DNA from 3 places in the Sphingomonas sp. CARO-RG-8B-R24-01 genome. Region 2 is predicted to be linked to each of the others. Evidence: predicted binding sites of a transcription regulator. Region 2 holds the regulator's gene; each other region holds the start of a gene.

Region 1 (6,110 bases), on a different contig from region 2:
TCTCATAGGGCAGCGACAGTTCCTCGAGCAGCCACAGGATCCGCTGTGACCGGGAATTTTCGAGGTGATGGACGATCAGCGTCATGAGCTTCTCCGGAGAAGGGCGGTCGGGTGCTTGCGCAAACGCGGAGCGTCGCAGGAAAGTCTCACCATCCTAGCTCGCCCGACCAGCGCCGGCCATCCATAACCATGAAAGGCCCGCCATCGCGGGCGGGCCTTCCCAGGGTGTTCGACGGCATGACCAGCCGCCCCGTAGAAGAGGACGTACGGCGTGCACGCCGCGTCCCCTGCCCCGCCCGCCAACCGACGGCCGGAGCGAACATCACATCTCGTCGTCGCCGTCGACATCGTCGGGCTCGGGGCCCGCCATCATTTCCTCGGCGACCTTGTCGGTCCGCGTGCGGATCGCCTTCTCCAGACGATCGCTCATCTCGACATTGTTCTTGAGGAAGGTCTTGGCGTTCTCGCGACCCTGCCCGATGCGGACGCTGTCGTAGGAGAACCAGGCGCCTGACTTCTCGACCAGCCCGGCCTTCACGCCGAGATCGAGGATCTCGCCGATCTTCGACACGCCCTGCCCGTACATGATGTCGAACTCGACCTGCTTGAACGGCGGCGCGACCTTGTTCTTGACGACCTTGACCCGCGTCGTGTTGCCGATGATCTCCTCGCGGTCCTTGATCTGCCCGGTACGACGGATGTCGAGACGGACCGACGCGTAGAATTTCAGCGCGTTGCCGCCGGTGGTCGTCTCAGGGTTGCCGTACATCACGCCGATCTTCATGCGCAGCTGGTTGATGAAGATCACCATGCAGCGCGACCGGCTGATCGACCCCGTCAGCTTCCGCAGCGACTGCGACATCAGACGCGCCTGCAGGCCGACGTGGCTGTCGCCCATCTCGCCCTCGATTTCGGCGCGCGGCACGAGTGCCGCAACCGAATCGACCACCAGCACGTCGATTGCGTTCGAGCGCACCAGCGTATCGACGATCTCGAGCGCCTGCTCGCCGGTGTCGGGCTGCGACACGATCAGCTCGTCGATGTTGACGCCGAGCTTCTTGGCATAGACCGGGTCGAGCGCATGCTCGGCATCGACGAACGCCGCCGTGCCGCCGCCCTTCTGCGCCTCGGCGATCACGTGGAGCGCAAGCGTCGTCTTGCCCGAGCTTTCCGGCCCGTAAATCTCGATCACGCGCCCGCGCGGCAGACCGCCGACACCCAGCGCGATGTCGAGACCGAGCGAGCCGGTCGAGATCACTTCGACCTGCATCGTCTGCTTCGAGCCGAGCTTCATCGCCGAGCCCTTGCCGAACGCGCGATCGATCTGTGCCAGCGCTGCCTCGAGCGCCTTGGCGCGCTCTCCGCTCGCCTTATCCGTGGATGCCGCCATTTTGCTGTCGATCACTTTCAACGAAACCGCCATTGGAGCCTCCCGCTAGACCGAACGCCCAGCGCGTTCAATGCATGGTGGCTATGTACTTTGTTTGTTCGTGCGGAACAAGAGGCGAACGGAATAATTCGGGAGGGCCGCTACGTCGTCAATCCGGCGGCGCTCCCCGACCGTCACCCCGGCCTATGCCGGGGTGACGGCAACTCAACGTGTTACGGCAGGCCGTTACCCCCCGCTGCGCCATAGACGTGGCCCGTGGTGTAGCTCGACCCGTTCTCGGCGAGCAGCACGTAGATTCCCGCCAGCTCGCCCGGTTGGCCCGGACGCGCCGCGGGCGTGTCGCCGCCGAAATTCTCGAGCTTCTCCATGGTCGCGCCGCCCGACACCTGCAGCGGAGTCCAGATCGGCCCCGGCGCCACGCCGTTGACGCGAATGCCCTTGGGCGCCAGCTGCTTGCTCAGGCTGCGGACATAGTTGGTGGTCGCGGCCTTGGTCATCGCATAGTCGTACAGATCCTTGGTCGGATCGGTCGCCTGCTCCGAGGTCGTGCCGATGATTACCGAACCCGGCTGAAGATGCGGCAACGCCGCCTTGATAATCCAGAACGGCGCGTAGATGTTGGTCTTCATCGTCCAGTCGAACTGTTCGGTCGAAATGTCGAGGATCGACGCATGCGACTGCTGCCGCCCGGCGTTGCTGACGATGATGTCGAGCCCGCCCAGCTCGCGGATCGCCGTATCGACCAGCTTCTTGCAGAAGGCCTCGCTGCGCAGGTCGCCCGGAATCGCCACGCCCTTGCGGCCCGCCGCGCGGATCAGATCGATCACTTCGCGCGCATCCGCCTCCTCGTCCGGCAGATAGTTGATCGCGACGTCGGCGCCCTCGCGCGCATAGGCGATTGCCGCCGCCCGGCCCATGCCGGAGTCGCCGCCCGTGATCAGAGCCTTGCGTCCGGCCAGTCGGCCGGAGCCACGATAGCTCGTCTCGCCATGGTCGGGCCGTGGGTTCATCTTGCCGGCAAGGCCGGGCCACGGCTGGCTCTGGCGCTGGAACGGCGGCTTCGGCCCGGCGCTGCGCGGGTCCTTGAGACCGGCCGGGGGCGTTCCCTGCGCGGGCGTCTGCGGCTTGCCGAGCGCTGGGGCGGCAGCCGCGGCGGCGGCAATGCCGACCGCGGCACCGCCCACGATTGCGCGGCGCGAAATTCCGTCTTCCTGATTGGCCATGGTTCGTCTCCGTTCAGCGAGGTGATCGCTGGGGAAACTCGCGTTGACCAAAGCGGTTCAGCATCCGCCGCGCTTTGTTACCGTAATCTCGATCAGTATGCACCGCCCGGCAGGCCACGCGAGGATCAGCTGAGCGCGTCGAGCGCCTTGGCCACGCCGTCCATCGTGAACGGCTTCGGCAGGGTCGGCCGGTCCGCCCAGCTTTCCCCGACGCTGTCATGGGACCCGCCGGTCGCGAAAACGAACGGAATGTTGCGGGCGGCAAGCGCTTCGGCGATCGGGAAACTCTTCTCACCGCCGCGCAGGTTGACATCGAGGATCGCGGCGTCGATGCCGCCTGCGTCGACCAGGGCCAGCGCCGAGCCGACGTTATCCGCGCTTCCCGCCAGGGACTTGCCGAGGACATCGAGAAAGTCCTCGATCATCATCGCGATCAGGGGCTCGTCCTCGACGACGAGAATGGATTGTGGAGCACTCATCTCGCCGCCTCTACTCCAGCACGACGACCCGCGCTATCTCATTTTGTTCCTAACACCACGCGCGTCGCTTCTGCAAGTTCCTGCACCGAAAACGGTTTTGCCAAAAACGACACATTGTCGAGATTGATCGACTTGCGCAGCGTCTCCTCGGCATAGCCCGACATGAACAGGATCGGCAGATCCGGATAGCGCGCGCGGGCATGGCGGACCATCGTCGGGCCATCCATCAGCGGCATCATCACGTCGGAGATCAACAGGTCGGGGCGCGGATTGGCCTCCAGCAGTTCGAGCGCGGCCTCCCCGTTTTCGGCGGTCAGCACGGTATAGCCCTGTCGGCTGAGCGCGCGCTCGGCGACCGCCCGCACCATGTCCTCGTCCTCGACCAGCAGGATCGTCCCCGTGCCCCACAGGTCGACCGGCTTTTCGCGCGGCGCGGGGCGCGGCGGGGTCGGTTCGTTGAGCGCGCCCTCGGTATAGACCGGCAGATACATGGTGAAGACCGCCCCCTGCGCGCTGCGCCCGGACGCGTCTCCACTCGGGTCCTTCCGATTTTCCGCGAAGATGTAGCCGCCCGACTGCTTCACGATCCCGTAGACCGTCGACAGGCCGAGACCGGTACCCTTGCCCACCTCCTTGGTGGTGAAGAACGGCTCGAAGATCTTGGGCAGGATTTCGGCCGGGATGCCGCCGCCCGTGTCGCCGATCTCGAGCACCGAATAATCGGCCGGGGGCAGGATGTCGGAGGCCAGCTTGCGCACGTCGGCGGCGGTGACGGCATAGGTCTGGATCGACAACGTTCCCGCGCCGCGCGGATCATGCGTGATCATCGCATCGCGGGCGTTGACCGCCAGGTTGACCACGACCTGTTCGAGCTGCCCCGGATCGGCCCGCACGGGGCTCAGGTTGCGGCCGTGCTTGACCGTCAGCGTCACCGTTTCGCCGAGCAGCCGCTTGAGCAGGTTGGACACTTCGGAAATGACGTCGGGAAGCTGCAAGACCTGCGGACGCAAGGTCTGTTGCCGCGAGAAGGCGAGCAGCTGGCGCGTCAGGCTCGCCGCACGGTTGGAATTGGCGCGGATCTGCTGGATGTCGTCATAATCGCTGTCGCCGGGCGAATGGCGCATCAGCATCAAATCGCAATGGCCGATGATCGCGGTCAGGATATTGTTGAAATCGTGTGCGACACCGCCGGCGAGCTGTCCCACCGCCTGCATCTTGGTGGCCTGCGCGACCTCGCGCTTGAGCCGGGTCTCCTCGCTATTGTCCTTGAGACTGAGCAGCACCGCCGCCTCGCCCAGCCCGCGCGCACCGGCGATCGACAGGGCGACCGGTTCGTCGGGATGGTCCTTGAGCCGGACCGCGAGGTCGGTCGAATGCGTCGCGCCGCCGGCGAAGCGCCGGATCGCGTCCGCGACCACGCCCTTGTCCTCGCGCACCAGCAGGTCGCCGGGATAGAGCGGCGGGCTCGTCGGATCGACCGCGGCGGCGCGGGCGAACGCGTCGTTCATCTGCAGAAAACGCCCGTCGGCACCGATCAGCGCGACACCGAACGGCATCAGCGCGACGAGGCTCTTGATATGCGCGCTCGCGCTTTCGCCGATCGCGGGCTGGCCGCCGTCCTCCTCGTCGATCAGCGCGACGAGCATCGGTGCGTCCTCGCCGTCCAGGAACGGGATCTGGAGCACGCGCAGGGGGTTGCGGGTCATCCCCTCGCGCTCGAACCGCGCCATCCCTTGCGCGTCGGTGATCAGGAACCGCGCGAAATCGCGGCCGAGGATCGGGCTGTCGCCCTCCCCCATGGCGCGCGCGCGCAACACGCGGTTGGCGGCGCGGATCCGGCCGTCGGGATTGATCAACGCGGCCATGATTCCGGCGCCACCAAGACGGTCACCGGTCGGCCCCGCGATGAGCGCCTCCATCGTCCGCGCGAGGTCGAGCCCTTCGCTCCCGCGGAACCGCCATACGAGCAGGTTGCCGTCCTCGCCCGCGCGCGCCACGTCGGCGGTAAGCGACGTACCCTGCGCGATCAGTCGCCCCGCGGTCGCCGCGCCGTCGCGCCACGCGGCACGCCCGGCGGCACTCAGCCGTTCGACCCCGCTCGCGTCGAACGGCAATCCCGGTGGAGTCGGGAAGCCCGCGAACACCGCCTCGTAGCGATCGTTCGCGCACACCAGCCGCCCCGCCCGGTCCGTCACCGCGATCGCATCGGCGCTGCTTTCGGCCAGCGCGCGCGCGACGCTCCAATCGGGTTCGAGCGTGACGTTGGCCGTCGCCGGGAACAAGCGCCGGAACGCCACGAGCGCGCCGCCGAGCACGACCGCCGTCGCGAGAAACGTCGCGGCAAGCGGGACGCTGCCGAGCACGCCCAGAACGATCAGCGCCGCCACGATACCGCAGCCACCCGCGATCAGCAGGGCGGACCGGGCCGGCCGGTCGGAGGTCTGGGTCGGTACGCTTGCCATAAGACCTCGTGTCGAAGCCTCGGGACGAAGCGTCAAGAGTGTAGCGCGGCGGCTCGACCGATGACCGGCCGGGGCTGTCGCCCCGCCCTTCCGCAAACGCATCGCAAGGGCGGGGATACCACGCCTCTTACCAGATGCGCACGCGCTGTTGCGGGGTCAGGTACAATTTCTGTCCCGCCTTCGGATCGAACGCCGCATACCAGGGATCGAGGTTGCGCACGACCCAGGCACGCTGTTCGGACGGACTGTGCGGATCGGTGACGAGTCGCTGCTTCAGGTTCGCCTCGCGGTAGTTGCGCCGCCACACCTGCGCCCAACCGAGATAGAAGCGCTGGTCGCCGGTGAACCCGCCGAGCGTCGGGGCCGTGCGATTGCCCAGCGCGTGATGATAGGCGTCATAAGCGACCGTCAGCCCCGCGAGATCCGCGACATTCTCGCCGAGCGTCAGCGCGCCCTTCACGTGGACGCCGGGGAGCGGCTCGTAGGCGTCATATTCCTTGACCAGCGCATCGGTGCGGCCCTTGAACGCAGCGACGTCGCCCGGCGTCCACCAGTC
Region 2 (6,110 bases):
GCATCCCAGCTCGGCTGCGTATCGGACAGACGAACATAAGGCCGCACATTGTCGGTCGCGATCGGCGCCCCCGCGGCATTCAGGCGACGCTGGACGAGCCGTGTCGACTTGGTGTCGTTGGTGACGCGCACGCCGCCGGTGAGAGTCAGCTTGGGCAGGATCTCGTAGCTGATCTGGCCGAAACCGGCGTAGGATGTATTGACGTTGCGGATCACGACGAAGTTGTTGGGATTGCGCGCAGCCTGCCCCGGCAACAGGAAAAAGCCGCGCTGGTCGAACTCGGTCGTGTCGCGCGAATCGAAGTATATCCCGCCGATCTGCCACTTGAAGCGGCCCTTGCCGGCATTGGACAAGCGAACTTCCTGGCTGAGCTGATCAAGATCTCGTACGCGCCCTTGGCTCTCGGCGGTGAACAGCGCACCCGGATAGTTCGCGCCGATGCTGCCATCGGTATCGCCGCGGCTATAGCCTGCGGTCGTCTCATAGGAACTGATCGACGTGAGCACGACGCCGCCGAAATCGTTCGTCGCGTTGAACGACCCGCCATAGGTCTTGTACGCCTGCGGATTGTTGGCGCCTTCGTCGAGGCCGACGACGCTGCGCGGCTCCGCGCTGACGTCGTTCGACCCGAGCTTGATCGCACCGCGATGGAAGATCGTCGAGGAGCCCTTATAGTCGCGCGCATGAGCCGACAGCAGCCCGGTAAAACCGGTTTCCGGGGGCGTCAGCATCAATTGAATGCGAACGTCCTTCTCGTCGAACCCGCCGAGCTTGTCCTTGCCGCCGACGGTCCCGTCGTCGCTCGGGCCGGCATACCGGTTGTCGATCCAATTGTCGCGATGCTGGAACAGCCCCGACACGCGGAACGACAGGACGTCCTTCACGATCGGGCCACCGACGCCCGCGTCGATCGTCGCGGTATTGTAGCTGCCATAGGATGCCGAGGCGCGGCCCTCGAACGTGTTCGTCGGGCGATTGGTATCGAACTTGATGATGCCGGCGGTCGTGTTGCGTCCGAACAGCGTGCCCTGCGGGCCACGCAGGACTTCCACCTGGCGGACGTCGAACACCGGATTGGACTTCAGGACGACGTGCTCGAGCACGACATCGTCCTGGATGATCGACACGGGCTGCGAAGCGCCCAGATAGAAGTCGATGTTGCCCAGACCACGGATGTAGAAGCGCGGAAAGATGCGGCCCGTCGTCGTCTCGGCGTACAGGCCCGGAATACGATTGGCGAGTTCGAGAATATCGCCGCCGCCGGTCTGGAACGTCCGCAGCGCATCGCCACCGATCACGCCGACCGAAACCGGGACTTTCTGCAGGTTCTCGGTACGGCGCTCCGCGGTGACGACGATATCGCCGAGACCATCGGCCGTGGTGGGCGCGTCGCTCGTCGCGACAGCGACCGGATCGGGGGCCGTCTGCGCCTGTGCCATCGATGCGGCAAACACAGCGGAGCCCGCTGCCCCCGCCAGCAACACGGATTTTACAAAAGTCTTGTTCACGAAAAGGTCCCCTTGATCGTCCGGGGAGAACGGCTGCTCGACACGATCGAGCGCGCCCATTGGCGTCGCCCGCACGTCGGCCCATCCAAGGATCGGAAGCCATTCCCCGCGGCGGCGGCTAGAACGGGATTGTTTCGCAGTCATGACGAATCGTACACGGCGGCAGCATCGGGCGCACTTCAGTGATCAGGTGTGTCCTGGCGGCATCAATGCGCCGGTGGCGGCTCCGTTGGTCGCGGCTGACGACAGGGGTCGACGCAACCCGAGCGAAGGCGATAGGGACAGCCGCCATGACTGAACGCCCCCCCCTTCTTGCCGTCGAGGATGCGCAAGCGCGTCTTCTGACGCTGGCACCGCGCATTGCCACCGAAACGGTCCCCTTGCGCAAGGCCGCCGGCCGCTGGGCCGCATGCGCCGTTACGGCTCGCCGGACCCAGCCGGCGCGCGATCTTTCCGCCATGGACGGCTATGCGGTTCGCTACGATGATCTGGGCGGGCCGCTTCGCCTGATCGGAGAAAGCGCGGCGGGCCATCCCTTCGACGGCGCGCTGAATGCGGGCGAGACCGTCCGGATCTTTACCGGAGCCGCGCTGCCCGCCGGTGCCGACGCGGTGCTCATCCAGGAGGAGGCCGAGCGCGATGGCGATGCCGTCCGCCGATCGGGTGCCGGCCCCGCCCGTGGCGGGAACATCCGGCTGGCAGGCATCGATTTCCGTCTCGGCGACGTGCTCATCGATCGGGGCGATCGGCTGAGCCCGGCGCGGATCGCACTCGCGGCCAGCGGGGGCCATGGCGACCTGCTTGTCGCCCGCCGAATTCGGGTCGCGATCGTCGCAAGCGGTGACGAGCTCACCCTGCCGGGGTCGCCCTTGGAGGATGGTACGCTTCCGGAGTCCAACGGGGTCATGCTCGCTGCGATGCTCGCGGATTTGCCGGTCGATATTATCGACCTCGGCATCCTGCCCGACCGGCTGGAGACGATCACCGACGCCTTCGTAGGGGTAGACGCCGATATTCTGGTGACCACCGGCGGCGCATCGGTGGGGGATCACGATCTCATCCGGCCCGCCCTGGCCGCGGCCGGCGGGTCGATCGATTTCTGGCGGATCGCGCTGCGTCCCGGCAAGCCGATGCTCGCGGGCAAGATCGGGGAAATGCTCGTGCTCGGCCTGCCCGGGAACCCGGTGTCGGCGTTCGTAACGGGCGCGATCTTCCTGAAGCCGCTGATCGCCGCGATGGCCGGCGCGCGCGATCCCCGCCCGATGGCCTATCCGGGCATCCTGGGCGCGCCCCTCAAGGAAAACGACCGTCGCCAGGATTACATGCGCGCGACGACGCGTGCTGGGCGGGTCTACCCCGCCGACCAACAGGATTCATCGCTGCTGGCGACGCTGGCGGGCGCTGACTGTCTGATCATCCGCGCGCCCCATGCGCCGGCGGCCGCTGCCGGGGACTCGGTGGAAATCCTGCCGATCGCTTGACGCCCGCCTTTCTGTTCCGTATAGGTTCGCAGTCTGTTCCGACGAAAGGGCCCGGGATGCTAACGCGCAAACAGCATGAGCTGATCTGCTTCATCAACGACCGGCTGGAGGAGACAGGCGTCTCGCCCTCATTCGAGGAAATGAAGGAAGCGCTCGATCTCAAGTCGAAGTCGGGCGTGCACCGTCTGATCAGCGCGCTCGAGGAACGGGCGTTCATCCGTCGGCTGCCCAACCGCGCCCGTGCGCTCGAAGTGCTCAAGATGCCCGAGCGGGGCGCCAAGACCCCGACACGCGCAGCACCGGAAGCGCCGCCGGCGAACGTGCGGCCGCTGCCCAATCCAGCGAACGACGTGATCGAGATCCCGCTTCACGGACGGATCGCAGCCGGCGTGCCGATCGAGGCGTTCGAGGGCGCCTCCATGCTCGCCGTGCCGGCGGCATTGCTGGGCGGCGGCGAACATTATGCCTTGGAAGTCGCAGGCGATTCGATGGTCGAGGCGGGGATCCTCGACGGCGATTACGCGCTGATCAAACGCCAGGACGTCGCGCGGGATGGCGAGATCGTCGTGGCGCTGATCGACGACAGCGAGGCAACGCTCAAATTCTTCCGACGCGAGGGAGCGATGGTCCGGCTCGACCCGGCCAATCGTTCCTATGATCCGCAGCGGTATACGCCGGCCCAGGTGCGCGTGCAGGGCAAGCTGGCTGGCTTGCTGCGCCGCTACGACTAATCGCGCGCTGGATCCTGCGTTCCTGCAGGACGGTCGGTGGCCCTCCGTCGACCGTGACGGATCGGCACCCGATCTGCTGGGATCGTAATCCACGGGTGCCGGTCGCCGGGCGTGCGCACGGTGCGAACCGTTGCGCTGGCCGCTGACCACGGGGCAGCGGGGTGGAAGGTAATCGCGACTCCGCCCGTCTGCGTCAGGGTGGATCGATCCAGCCGCAGCCAGCGCGGACGGCACCGTCGGGACAGCCATCGGTCGCTGATGACGATATCGGCACGTGCGCAGGCTCGGATAAAGTCGTCGATCGGGACGAGGTACGGGCTACGCGTCGCCAGAATGGTCCAGCGTCGAGCGCCGATGATGCGGGTGGCCATGCACAGGTCGCGGCTGCAACGCGCGTCGCGCTGATCGGACCATAACACCGGCAACCCCGCCGTCCCGCCGCTTTGCGCCATCATGTCGGCGGTATAGTCGCCGGTTCGATCCCGCAGCAGCGCGACGTCCCCCGCCTGGGTTCGGATCGCGACATGCCGTCCATCTCCCGTCACCAACAGGTCGGGAGCGGGCGTCAGGAACGCCCATAACGCACCGGTCAGCAGCGGAACGACGCCGAGCCGTCGCCATCGGGTCCGCCACAGGGCGATCCACAGGCCGCCCGCGACCATTGCCGCATAAGCGCCCGCCGGCATGGCCGGCAAGGGCGCGACCGAGCCGGGGATCGCCGCCGTTGTCCTTGCAATCCAGAGCAATGCGTCGAGCGCGAGCCGGGTGGCCCACCAGAACGGTTGTCCGGCACCGATCGTGTCGAGCAATAGGGCGGCGGCCTCCAGCGGCATGACGACGAACGTTGTCAGCGGGATGGCGACGATATTCGCGACCGCTCCGTAGACCCCCGCCTTCTGGAAATGGAACAGCGAGATCGGCAACAACGCGGCTTCGACCACCAGCCCGGTCATCAGCAAGGATCCCGTGCTACGCAGCAGATGCTTCAGGCGCGGCTCCTCCCGGGCTGCGACCAGCGCCCGGATACCGGGATGGTCGTTCCAGGCGATGATCGACGCGACCGCTGCAAAGGACAGCTGGAAGCTCGGGCCCGACAGGGATTCGGGGTATAGCAGCAGGACCACCACCGCGCCCGCCGCGACCAGCCGCAAGGTCAGCGCTTCGCGCCCGAGGGCGAGCGCGACCAGGACGCACAATGATGCGACACAGGAACGTATCGTCGGAACCTCGGCGCCTGTCAGCAAAGTATAGCCGATCGCGACCACGGCCCCCGCCGCGCCGGCACGAACGGCAATCGCAGACGCAGGGCCAGCCACGGAGACAGCGCCAACAGGCGCGTGACGAGGATCATCGTCGCGGCAACCGCTGCGCTGATGTGGAGCCCACTGACCGACAGGAGATGGGCGAGGCCGGAGCGCCGCATCGCCTCGGTATCGTCCAGCGGAATCGATCCCTGGTCCCCGGTCGCCAAGGCGGCCGCAATGCCCCCCGCCCCGCCGCCTCCGGCCCGCTCCTGGATATGCGCGGACAACGCCTCGCGCAGACCGGGCAAAACGGCTGGCTCCCCGCCCGCGAGGACCGTTACGGGCGCAAAACCACGGCCCGTCGCGCCGATCCCGTCAAACCACGCGGTCCGGGCATAGTCATACGCGCCTGGCACCGCCGGTTCGGGCGGGGGCATCAAGCGCGCCGCGAGGCGTATGGTCGCCCCTGCCACGAGACCAACCGGAACATCCGCCTTTGCTAGATTGAGGCGCAACGCGGGTGGCAGTTCCGGAAGCCGCCGCGATACCGCTTCCGGGCGGGAGACGACCGAGATCGGCGCCAGCCGCAATCGCACCAGATCCCGCGCGACCAGCGGCTCGACCCGTTCCACCCGCGCCGTGAAGGTCAGAATTGCGGGGCGCGCCAGGATCGGATGCGCGATCCGCTCCGACCGCCACCACACGAGCCCCAGCCCCAGCGCGACCGCCAACGCGCCAACCGCCAGCGCGCGCGCGGCCCGCCCATGGCGTCCGCGCGCCACGGAACCCAGCGCGATCGCCACCGCCACGAGCATTGCGGCACGCCATGCGCCCGGATCGGGCAGGACAAACCACAGCGTGATGCCCAGCCCCAGCATCACCGGCAGCCATAGGGCGAGCTGGTCGCGCTCAGCCTCCAGCCAGCGTTCGACCTCGTCCGCCACCGCCATGCCGCCGGACCCGAGATGTGACGGCCATGCGCGCACGCCGATTTGAAGCGCCGGAAAGCGCGTGCTAGGGGCGCTGCAGGCTGATCCGGCCATCGAAATTCTAGTCTGGGAGTATGCGCGGTTGAGCGCAATCACTGAAACCACCACCGCTGCCAGCAGCGCTGATAACGCTGCCGCCAATGCACAGGTCGTGACG
Region 3 (6,110 bases), on a different contig from region 2:
ATCGTTCGAATAGAGCTCGCCCTGCGCCAGCGCGACCGCCTTGCCGCCGAACCCGCCGGTCGACTCCAGCCCTGCGATCGTCCGCGCGGCGTCGCGCGTGGCCACGCGCTGGACCTCGTCCGCGCTCGGCCCGTTCGCGAGGAACTCGGTGACGATCGCGTCGAGCCGCCCGGCGACCAGCGCCGGATCGACCCCGGGGCGGACATCCGCGCTGATCGAGAACATGCCGACCTGCGCGAACGTCTCATTGTCCGCCGATACGCTGACCGCGAGCTTTTCCTTGCGGACCAGCGCATTGTCCAGCCGGCTGCTCGACAGCCCGCCGAGCGCGCCGGCCGCCACGTCGAGCGCGACCGAGTCCGTGTCGTTGAGCCCGGGCACCGCCCACATGCGGTAGATGCGGGTGTTGGCGACGCGGTCCTTCATCACCTCATATCGGGCGGCGGGCAGCGTCGGCACCGATGCGGCCGGCACGACGCTGTCGGGCCCCCGCGGGATCGCCCCGAAATATTTGGCGACCAGCGTCTTCGCCCGGGCCGCGTCGATATCGCCCGACAGCACCAGCACCGCATTGTTCGGCGCATAATGCCCGCGGAACCAGCTCTTGACGTCCTCGACGCTGGCGGAATCGAGATCCGCCATCGAGCCGATCGTGGTGTGGCCATAGGGGTGCGTCGCCGGGAAGAGGTTCTCGACCTGCTTGTATTCGACCAGGCCATACGGCTGGTTGTCGCCCTGCCGCTTCTCGTTCTGGACGACCCCGCGCTGCTCGTCGACCACCGCCGGCGTCAGCGCGCCGAGCAGATAGCCCATCCGGTCGCTCTCGAGGAACAGGGTGCGTTCCAGTGCGGCGGCGGGAACGGTCTCGAAATAATTGGTACGGTCGAAATAGGTCGTGCCGTTGAGATCGGTCGCGCCGATCGCCTTGGTATAGTCGAAATACTCGCCCGGAGCATTCTCGCTGCCGTTGAACATCAGATGCTCGAACAGATGCGCAAAGCCGGTCTTGCCCTTGGGCTCGAACTTGGACCCGACGTTGTACCAGACGCTGACCGCGACGACGGGCGCCTTGCGATCGGTGTTGACGATGACGCGCAGCCCGTTGGGCAGGCGGAATTCGCTATAGGGGATGTCGACCTGACGGACCAGATCCGCGACCGGAGCGGGCTTGGGAGTCGCGGCGGGGGCGGTGCCCTGTGCAAGGACGGGCGCGGCGATCGCGGCGAGCGCGACACCGGTCAGCGCAAGGAGCTTGACGGTCATGACGGATGGTTCCCCCGGATGTCAGGTCGTTGACGAGACCCTGTATGGCACAGGTATAGCGGGGCGATCCGGCGTGGCAATCGGGCCGCCGTGGCGCGGCGCGCGGGCGGAAGGTTAGGCGAAAGTCAGGCGGAATGCGTTTGCGAAGCGCCCCGCGTTTCGCGCGGCGTGGGGAAGCGGGGCCAGCGGGTGCAAGGAGCGTTGGGGGAAGGTTCGGAAAGCGTTCGGCGAGTATAGCAGAGGCCATCGCTGTAGGACAGGCCGGGGTCGGCGGCGTAATCATGTTGGCGATGGCAGGCGTAGTGGTGACAGCTCTGTGGCGGGTACAGGGCTAATCAACGCTCGTCTGCAGATCGGCTTCCTCCCGACAGCGGACCCTACGACGCTTCCTTATTGGTCGGCGCAACCAACGTGGCTATCTGACCGGCAGCGGCCGAAAGTAGTGCAGCGGGAAAGGCGAGTCCGACGAGAAAGAACAGACCGACGACCAAGAGCGGGCCGGCCCCCGAATTCAGCAGCATCACCGGAAGCTGTGCGAATATGATGATTACACCGGCGGACCATCCCCACAACCGCAGCCAGAAGCCGCTTACGGCGGAAGCCGCTAACGCGACAGGATACCATTTGGTCAAGAAGTCCGCAGCATCCCAAGGCTCGTTGGCACCGGTCACGTCGCAGACCATTTGCCAGTAGAGCAACGCGAAGGCGGAAATTGCTATCAGAAAGGCCGAGCGAAAGAGCATTCGGTCTACGTCTCACGCCGAAGCGCGCGTCACAAGTCTTCCTTCGCGGAAGAGCGGACGGACCGGACAGCCGGATTGCAGACGTTGATGCGGCACATTGATACGCTAGAAAGCGGACGATCTGCACCCATTGTCGTCAGCGTCGCAAATCGAAACCAGGGCGGAACGCATGAAACGCTGTATTCTGCTTGCCTTCACCGCGCTCGTCGTGAGCGGCGCATCCCATGCCACGCCGCGAAATTCGGTAGCGATAAGGGAAGTCGTCAAAAACTTGGACCTGACGCGCTTCCCAAACTCGGTTGGTCCGCGACGTCTGTCGGGCAAGACTACGTTCGCCGACTATGGCTTCGTCACTGTCGTCGAGCACGGCGCAGGGGCGAGTCTCTTTCAGCAGGACAAGAGCTGGGTGATGCGCTTCCGTATCCTGTCAGCGGGGCCGCATTCCCTGCGCCTTTGCTTTCATGATCGCGGCCTGGCTCGAACGGGTGAAGCGGCCACACCCAGCTACAACGCGACCTCGGCGCTCCTCGTCTCCAAGTCGCCGCGCGGCGCGTGGACCGCCAGACAGGTTCCGGCGGGGTTTGCGACCTGCAAGAATGATCCACTGGCAGCCCGGGAAAGGTCCCGACCCGGAAGCCGCCCGTCCGCAAGCGAGCGATGATGGCGCCGCGGTGGCGACGGACGGCTCGCTGGACATGGCCGACGTCGAACGTCGCGCGCCCGTGCCGGACGGCGCCCACCCTCCTTCCTGCGGATCACCCCCGCAAGCGGCGTTGCAGGCGCTTCCACGCGCGCTCGTCCGCGCCCCATTCGGGAAAGGTCGGTGGCAGGGGTGTGGGTCGGATATCAACGGGTCGCGCGCCGCACTGCGAGCAGCGCAGAACGCCCGGCAGGTTGTCGACCGCCCCATTCACCCGTTTGAGGAAACACCAGCGCGCGAGCCGGTCGCGGTGTACCACCCCCTTGTGCGCGCAGGAGCCGCAGACGCAGCCCACGTTGACCTGATGACGGGTGAAATCGAACAGCGTTCGGAATTTTACGGTGCCCACATCAAAGCGGAAGCGCCATCTGGCGCGGGTCGCGATCGCTGGGGAATCCCTCCAGCGCACAGACGATCGTTCGCGCCAATTCGGCGGCGGCGGCTTCCCGTATGCGTTCGCTCGGCGCGGTCAGTCCGACGCGGGCAAAGCCGCTGCTGGTGAGGAGGGCATGGGCGATCAGGTCAGAATCGGGCTGGGTCATGACCCTTATGTTCTACATCTGTTCCGATTCGTCCAGCGCGATTTTGTCCGGAGCGTCCGGCTGTGGCTTGTAAAGCAGCCGGTTTTTTACGGTGGGGGCCGCGCGCCCGCTTTCGCCCGTTGCGGACGTCCAGGTGTGCAGACCGAGGGACCGGGAGCGGACGTTCGTTTGGCGTGCTCTCCCGTTTGCTCCACCCCCGAGCGCTTCCAGCCGCGCGCTCAAGCCGCTCGACCTGGACGCCAAGGCTCGGTAGCGCGGGGACTGGAGCCTTCGGGTTTCGCCCTTCCCAAGCCGCCTGCGGGGACCATTGCCCTGGAACACGTGATTTTGCGCTATGGTGTGATCGCCATCTTCCTGGGGGCGGGCATCGAAGGCGAACCGTTCGCGCTGGCCGGCGGCGTGCTCGCCCACCGGCACTGGCTTTCGCCGCTTGCCGCGACGGTGGCGTCGATCGGCGGATCGTGTTTCGTCGACCAGCTGTGGTTCCATCTCGCTCGGCATTATCGGCAGAGCCGGCTCGTCCAGCGCGTGGCGCAGCGGCCTGCGTTCGCACGCTCGCTCGTCCTGATCGAGCGTCATCCGGTGTGGTTCGTCCTGCTGTTCCGCTTCGCCTATGGTCTGCGCGCGGTGGCGCCGGTCGCGATCGGCGCCTCGCGTCTGTCGAGCCGCCTGTTCGTTCCGCTGAACGTCGTTGCCGCGATCGTGTGGGGCAGCCTGTTCACGGCGCTGGGCTATTGGATCGGGCCACAATTCGAAGCGGCGGAGGCGCGCTATGGCTCCGGCATCGCGGTCGCCACGGTCGTCGTCTCGGTACTGGTGCTGGTCCTGGCGCTCCGTCGCGGGCGGGGGGGATGACCTGGCGGATCGCGCATAGTTGCGGACATCGCCCATCAGAGGCATCCTCGCTGCGCAACGCAAGAGGCGTCGGATGACACAAGAACCTGCGGTCGGAGCCTTCGCGATCGTTCCGAGTAACGACCTGGCGGCCGCAGTGCCATTCTGGCAGCGGCTGGGGTTCGAGCGTGCTGGCGGCAGCGAAGACTATCTCATCATGCAAGGATGGGGTTGCGAATTGCACCTGACCCAAGCGGGTCAGGGCGAATGGCGGGTTCCGGAAGCCCATAACCCGTTCGGCGTCTTCATTCGCACGCCGGACGTTGCGGCAATCGCCGCGCGGGTGGACGATCTCGTCATTCGGCCAGGTGGCATTCTCCGGCACCGCGCATGGGGGCTCTACGAGGTCGGCATCGCAGGCCCAGACGGCCTTCTCGTTCGCATCGGATGGCCGTCTGCCTTGATGAAGTGACCGTCCGCGAACCGCAAACCGCCGCCGATCAGCGGTTCTGCTTCGGCTGCTGTCGTCGGCTGACCGCGTAAGCGGTCCACAGGGTCGACGCCAAGGCGACGAACGCAACGCCGAGCCCGGGGACGATCTGTCCAATGCCGAGGGCGACCAACGCAATCGAAAAAGCGACGGCGACATACATCCAAGTCGGAAACATCGATCGGTTCCTCGTCGTTAGGTCTCGAACCTAAGCCGACCCGTTGCCGGAGTCTACGTCTCCTGCATTGATGGCCCAATCTGGCAGCCGCCCCTCCGCATACCGGCGGCTCCGGACAGTTCCCCGCCCGAGCCCTCTTACGGCCGATACACCCGCTCCACGTTGCGCCGCAGGTCCTCGCGCCAGAACAGCACCGGCTTGAAGCGATGCGCGGCGAACAGCGGGGCCTGGTCGGCATAATGCGGCGACTCCGGTCGCGTCGTGGCAGCGCCGAACGGCTGGATCGAGCGCGACTCCACCCGCCCCGCCTTGTCCCACGCCATCAGCATGATGAAGCTGTCGCCATGCTTGACCACCAGCCGACCGTCGGGGGCTTCGTCCCAAGTCGACGCCGCGCGCAGCACGTCGGGCGCGCCGTCTAGCGGCAGGTCCACCTTGCCCTGCCGTAGCCGCAGCACCGTGCCGAGCGGCGGATCGAGCGTACCGAAATGCGTCTGGAGATACGCCGCCGCCTTGGCCAGCGCATCGCGCGGGTCGAGTTCGGGGCGGCGCTGGTAATGCCATTTCTGCCCGGTGCGCAGCAGGATCGCGGCGAGCGCCTGCCCGCTGTGATGCCCGTCGAAGTCGCGGTTCCAGCGGTGCAGCACGGCGAGCGCGGCGCGGAGTTGCGGATCGCCGCGCGGGTCGACCCGTGCGATGTCGCGATACCATTTCGCCGCCCAGCTGTAGCGGCTGATCCCGGTGTCGAACTTTATCCTGAGCAGGTCCGCCTCGCTGATCCGCGGGGTCTGGCCCATTAGCTCGATTGCACGGGTGCCGCGGTTGGTGGTGTCGGTCTCGATCCCGAGCAATGGGCTATAATCCTGCGGGCGCAGTTCCGACCCCTGCCCCGCCGCCTGATACGGCGTGTTGTTGGCGTTGATCAGGAATCCCGACGCGGGGTTCACGTTGCGCGGCACGACCGCGAACGGCACCGTCCCCGGCATCAGCGCGCGCGACGTGTCGCCGGGGAGCAGATGCTGGTAATCATAGCCCGGCCGCCGGTTGGGGAAGCTCGCGTTATAGACATAGGCGATGTTCCCGCGCGCATCGCCGTAGAGAAAGTTGGTCGCGGGAACGCCTTGGATCGCCAAAGCCTGCTGCCATTCGCCAAAATTGCGCGCACGCGTCAGGCGGTAATATTCCTCGACCATGCGCAACTGGTCCGCCCCGGCATAGCGGATCGCAAAAGCGCCGCTCTTGTTGACGATCACCGGCCCCTGCACGGCCCGGTAAACCATCTTGGGGATCGGCAGCACGAACGGCCCGACCCGCACGCCCAACCACACGCGCCGCGCCTGCAACGGCCGCCACGCGCCGT

The links. The regulator LexA, encoded in region 2, represses DNA repair genes until DNA is damaged. The targets are predictions, from matches to a motif close to GTTCCNCNCTTGTTCT.
Region 1: recA (recombinase RecA) is a predicted target of LexA. The motif match lies at 1,495-1,510, and genes of this name have one in related genera.
Region 3: L8G49_RS12815 (DUF6771 family protein) is a predicted target of LexA. The motif match lies at 3,258-3,273, and genes of this name have one in related genera.

The regions. Positions count from the first base shown of each region.
Region 1 covers NZ_JAKNQI010000001.1:390,323-396,432, forward strand. Annotated here, with positions in the region: gene L8G49_RS01805 (glutathione S-transferase) at 1-85, opposite strand, end outside; gene recA (recombinase RecA) at 323-1,423, opposite strand; gene L8G49_RS01815 (SDR family oxidoreductase) at 1,603-2,613, opposite strand; gene L8G49_RS01820 (response regulator) at 2,739-3,092, opposite strand; gene L8G49_RS01825 (response regulator) at 3,131-5,554, opposite strand; gene L8G49_RS01830 (M13 family metallopeptidase) at 5,682-6,110, opposite strand, start outside.
Region 2 covers NZ_JAKNQI010000005.1:78,677-84,786, reverse strand. Annotated here, with positions in the region: gene L8G49_RS11570 (TonB-dependent receptor) at 1-1,508, opposite strand, end outside; gene glp (gephyrin-like molybdotransferase Glp) at 1,799-2,989, shown strand; gene lexA (transcriptional repressor LexA) at 3,046-3,720, shown strand; gene L8G49_RS11555 (ComEC/Rec2 family competence protein) at 3,717-5,036, opposite strand; gene L8G49_RS21010 (ComEC/Rec2 family competence protein) at 4,958-6,007, opposite strand; gene gltX (glutamate--tRNA ligase) at 6,036-6,110, shown strand, end outside.
Region 3 covers NZ_JAKNQI010000006.1:82,242-88,351, forward strand. Annotated here, with positions in the region: gene L8G49_RS12795 (pitrilysin family protein) at 1-1,263, opposite strand, end outside; gene L8G49_RS12800 (hypothetical protein) at 1,641-2,006, opposite strand; gene L8G49_RS12805 (hypothetical protein) at 2,176-2,667, shown strand; gene L8G49_RS12810 (hypothetical protein) at 2,762-3,055, opposite strand; gene L8G49_RS12815 (DUF6771 family protein) at 3,057-3,248, opposite strand; gene L8G49_RS12820 (DedA family protein) at 3,570-4,103, shown strand; gene L8G49_RS12825 (VOC family protein) at 4,177-4,554, shown strand; gene L8G49_RS12830 (hypothetical protein) at 4,583-4,750, opposite strand; gene L8G49_RS12835 (penicillin acylase family protein) at 4,888-6,110, opposite strand, start outside.